DNA from 2 places in the Listeria marthii genome. Region 1 is predicted to be linked to the other one. Evidence: predicted binding sites of a transcription regulator. Region 1 holds the regulator's gene; the other holds the start of a gene.
The links. The regulator NrdR, encoded in region 1, represses ribonucleotide reductase genes. The targets are predictions, from matches to a motif close to AACACNATATATNGTGTT.
Positions count from the first base shown of each region.

Region 2: a site for NrdR is predicted at 1,164-1,181, ahead of nrdD (anaerobic ribonucleoside-triphosphate reductase). Genes of this name have one in related genera too.

Region 1 covers NZ_JAASWB010000003.1:136,605-139,080, reverse strand. The annotation lists gene HCJ55_RS06070 (replication initiation and membrane attachment family protein) at 1-843, opposite strand, end outside; gene nrdR (transcriptional regulator NrdR) at 849-1,313, opposite strand; gene coaE (dephospho-CoA kinase) at 1,392-1,994, opposite strand; gene mutM (DNA-formamidopyrimidine glycosylase) at 2,011-2,476, opposite strand, start outside.
Region 2 covers NZ_JAASWB010000005.1:56,322-58,797, reverse strand. The annotation lists gene nrdD (anaerobic ribonucleoside-triphosphate reductase) at 1-1,151, opposite strand, end outside; gene HCJ55_RS10375 (oligosaccharide ABC transporter ATP-binding protein MsmX) at 1,442-2,476, shown strand, end outside.

The sequences.
Region 1 (2,476 bases):
CTGTTTCATTTGCAATTTTGGCGGTGCTCCGTTTTCAATCGTATAACCTTCACGGACAATTTTCCGCAAATAAACAATATCAATCTCGCCATTCGCATCAAGCGCGCGATACAAATAACTCGGCATGTCTTTTTCGGAAACTTGGTAAATTCCGTGCAATTTTAAAATCGTTTGGCGCACTTCTTTTGTTATTTTTTCGCGGGCAATCATACCCGGTGAAAGCAAACTTAAAAATAAATTAAAGTCAAAACTAGCGTCATCAAATTCGATTTCTTTTGCCTCAACTTTATCTACTAAAACTTGATTGGATTCAGATGGAACAGCGCTACTACCACCTTTAAATGGTTCAAAAACGTCTTGGAATGAACGAGTAATTTCGCTATATGTAGTGGTTTCAAACGTCTCATCTGCAAAAAAGCGACGCAAACGTTGAAACTGCGCATTACCGATTTTGCTATATAAATAAATATTCAATAGACCATCTGAAAAAAACTTTTCTGGTGATAACGGTGGCAAGATTTCGTAAATATAAAAGCGTTGGTCGTTTTCGGTTTTTACATAACTTTTTAGAAGGCCTAAACCTTCCAATTTTAGCCGTGCTTCGAATAACGCTTTTAAACTAATATCAAGCATATTTAAAAGTTGGACGTGCGAATGCGCTTCTGACCAAAGTCTGTTTTCTTCGACTTCTGTGAACAGTGTTTGGTATAAAGCAAGACATTCCGCCCCCATTAACGGTTGATATAACATTGTAATTATTTTTCTGTCGGCGCCCGTCAAGATTCCACTTGCCTTCACTTGATAGCTGTCTACCGCTTGAAGCTCCATCCAAAATTCCGTCAATTTACTCACCTATCTTTATTTTTTTCCATCAAATCTTTTAGTTCTTCTACAAACACACTGATATCTTTAAACTGGCGATAAACCGAAGCAAAGCGCACGTAGGCAACTTCATCCAGACTCGCTAATTTATTCATTACTTTTTCACCGATTAAGTCAGAGGCAATCTCACTGTCGCCGATATTTCTTAATTCGCGCTCCACTTCATTGACAATTTCTTCGATTTGTTCTGCGCTAACTGGCCGTTTTTCACAAGCTCTAATTAAACCACGTCTCACTTTTTCACGAGCAAATTCTTCTCTTGCTCCGTCTTTTTTCACAACTATTAAAGGACTCTCTTCTACCTTTTCAAAAGTGGTAAAACGAAATCCGCATTTTTCACATTCACGTCGTCTTCTGATGGAATTACCATCGTCGGCCGGTCTTGAGTCTACAACACGCGTGCCATTATATTTACAAGTAGGACATCTCACAAAAAATCACTCCTATCCCTAGCATTTCTCTATCTGTTTATTTGTATGCCTCATTATACCATGTGAAACTAAGGGTGGCTATTTGTTCTTTACAAAACGTTCGATAAAAGTAAGAACTTGCTTTTGTGTATTTTCTAGTGACGTATTATTATCAATCACAAAATCAGCTTTTCGAGCCTTTTCATCAATTCCCATTTGGCTATTAATCCTTGCTAAAGCATCTTCTTTTGTTAAATCATTTCGCTCCATTAAGCGGTTTAACTCTGTTTCTGGAGTCGTCCAAACAACGACAATTTGATCAACTAACGATTCTAAATGGCTTTCAAACAACAGAGGAATATCAAAAAACACCATTTCCTCTCCCGCTTCAAAATAACGTTCTCGCTCCGATAACATATAATCTTTCACACGAGGATGCGTAATTTCATTTAATTTTTCGCGTTTTGCTTTATCTTTAAAAATAATTCCCGCTAATTTCGGACGATTTAGCGTACCATCCGCTAGTAAAATCTCTTCGCCAAAGTAAGCAACAATTTCCGCCAGTCCATCAGTACCTGGCTCCACGACTTTTCGAGCCGCCACATCTGCATCAACTAGCGGAATACCAGCTTGCTGAATCAGGTTACTCACAGTTGACTTCCCTGTTGCCACGCTTCCTGTTAATCCAATTGTTTTACCCATGATTCCAGCTCACTTTCTACTTTTGACAATTCGGGCAAAAATGCGTCCCGCGTCCATTTAATTTAATTTTTTCAATTGGCGTGCCGCAAATAACGCACAATTCGCCCGCTTTTCCGTACACTTTTAATTTATCTTGGTACTGGCCTAGTTTCCCTTGGGAGTTCACATACGTTCTAACCGTTGAACCACCAAGTGCGACAGCTTCAGTCATAATGCTTTTTGTCGCTTCAAAAATCCGTTTAATTTCTTTGTCCGAAAGCGAATTCGCCGCTCTTTCCGGCCGCACTTTTGCTGCAAAACAAATTTCATCCGCATAAATATTCCCTACTCCAGCGACTAATTTCTGGTCAAGTAACGCCGTTTTGATGGCACGGCTTGTTTTTTTCACACCTGTTGCAAAATCAGCTAAGGTGAATGCTTCCGTTAACGGCTCTGGGCCCAATTTTTTTATTGACCGTGTTTCCGCCTCGCCGTATTTACTA
Region 2 (2,476 bases), on a different contig from region 1:
AAATCGCCTGTTAAGCGCACAAGTGAATCGTAGTTTAGCACATCTGGATACATCCGTTTTGAGGAGCATTCCAGCGCTAATTGTTTGATATCATAGTTAGGATCTGCTGCGTTTAAATTAGTTCCGCGGCGAATCGAAAATACTAATTTCGGGAAAATGGCTGTGTGTTTATCTTTACCAACGCCGCCAATCCGTACTTTTAGAATAGCTTTTTGAATTTCGCGGGCGAACCAATCTTCACCAAGACCAAAGCCTAGTGTTACGAACGGTGTTTGGCCGTTACTTGTATATAATGTGTTGATTTCGTATTCTAAACTTTGCATGGCATCGTAAATGTCTTTACGTGTCTTCTCCTCCGCATAGCCTTCTTGTTTTTCGGGTACGACCCATTCCGTCGCATCTTTTTTATGTTTTTCGAAGTTCAAACGTGCGTAAACGGATAAAACTTCATCAATTCGGTCTACGGAACAGCCGCCGTACTGAGAACTAGCTACGTTTGCGATTATTTGAGCAATTTGGGCTGTAGCTGTTTGGATTGATTTCGGACTTTCTACGTTGGCATTACCAATCGTAAATCCTTTTTTAAGCATTCCCTCAATGTCAATTAAACAACAGTTTGTCATCGCGTGGTATGGGCTGTAGTCTAAATCGTGAAAATGGATTTCTCCTTTTAAATGGGCGTTGGATACGTGTTTTGGCAGCATGTATTTTAATGCGTAACTTTTGGCTACGGCCCCTGCTGTTAAATCGCGTTGTGTGTTGAAAACAGTTGCGTCTTTATTGGCATTTTCGTTGACTACTGTTTTGTCTTTTTGTAGTAATTTTTCTACGCTTTTGTGCATGTCTGTGATGTTTTCACGCTCATGGTCACGGTCGTGTCGGTACTCTATGTAAGCCCTCGCTACATCAGGATACGTCGATTTCATTAAAGTATTTTCGACGCAATGCTGGATTTCATCGATGGTCATATCTGTTTTGTTAGGTAATTCACTTACAACCTCAAGCAAAATCTCTTCTAAGAAAGTTTCGTCCTCTAAACTAATTGCTTTCATAGATGCTTCGACAGCATTACGGATTTTAATTAAATCAAAGTTTGCTTTACGGCCATCCCTTTTTATTACCTTTTGTTCATTAAGTTGTTCCACGTACATGATAATCCCCCACTAACTATATATTGTGTCTGCTTTAATAATATAACACAAGATAAAGCTTTTTTGTAATGATATCTGAGGATTTTTTGGAATTGGGACTAAAGAATTAATTGGCATGAAAAATCCTTCACATAAAAGGTCTTTTGTCCCTTTACTTCTTTTTATTTTTTTGGTAGTTATGCACTTTGCCCAACGGATGAATTTTTTCTTTGTGCAAATTGCCATAGTTTTTGTAAAGCGTTTTCATATACAATGAACACAAGTTAAAAAATAGAAAGAGGCGAAGTAAGTTGGCACAATTATCACTAGAACATATTTATAAAATATATGATAACAAAGTAACTGCAGTTTCTGACTTTAATTTAGAAATCGATGACAAAGAATTCATCGTTTTCGTAGGACCATCTGGTTGTGGTAAATCTACTACATTACGTATGATCGCTGGACTAGAAGAAATTTCTAAAGGCGAATTATCGATTGATGGCAAAGTAATGAATAATGTTGCACCGAAAGACCGCGACATCGCAATGGTTTTCCAAAACTACGCATTATACCCACATATGACTGTATATGATAATATGGCATTTGGTTTAAAACTTCGTAAAATGCCGAAAGACGAAATCAAAAAACGTGTGGAGCACGCAGCTGATATTCTTGGCTTAACAGAATACTTAAAACGTAAACCAAGTGCACTTTCCGGTGGTCAACGTCAACGTGTTGCTTTAGGCCGTGCGATTGTTCGTGACGCTAAAGTCTTCCTTATGGATGAACCACTTTCCAACTTAGATGCGAAATTACGTGTGCAAATGCGTGCGGAAATTACAAAACTTCACCAACAATTAGATACAACAATGATTTACGTTACCCATGACCAAACAGAAGCAATGACAATGGCGACTCGTATCGTTATCATGAAAGACGGTGTTATCCAACAAGTTGGTACGCCAAAACAAGTGTATGATCACCCTGTGAACATGTTCGTAGCCGGCTTTATTGGTAGCCCCGCAATGAACTTCTTCAAAGGTCGTTTAGATGGCGCTAACTTTATCGGTGATGACTTCACAATCGCTGTTCCAGAAGGCAAATTGAAACTTCTTAAAGACAGAGGATTCGACGGCAAAGATATCGTTTTCGGTATTCGTCCAGAAGATATCCATGATGAACCAATCGTTATCGAAGCAAACCCAGGTTATACGTTCAAAGCGACTACAATCGTTGCCGAACTTACTGGTGCTGAATTCATGCTTCACAGCCGTGTTGGTACACATGAATTCGTAGCTCGTGTTGATGCTCGCTCCGAACACCAACCAAACGAAGTACTGACT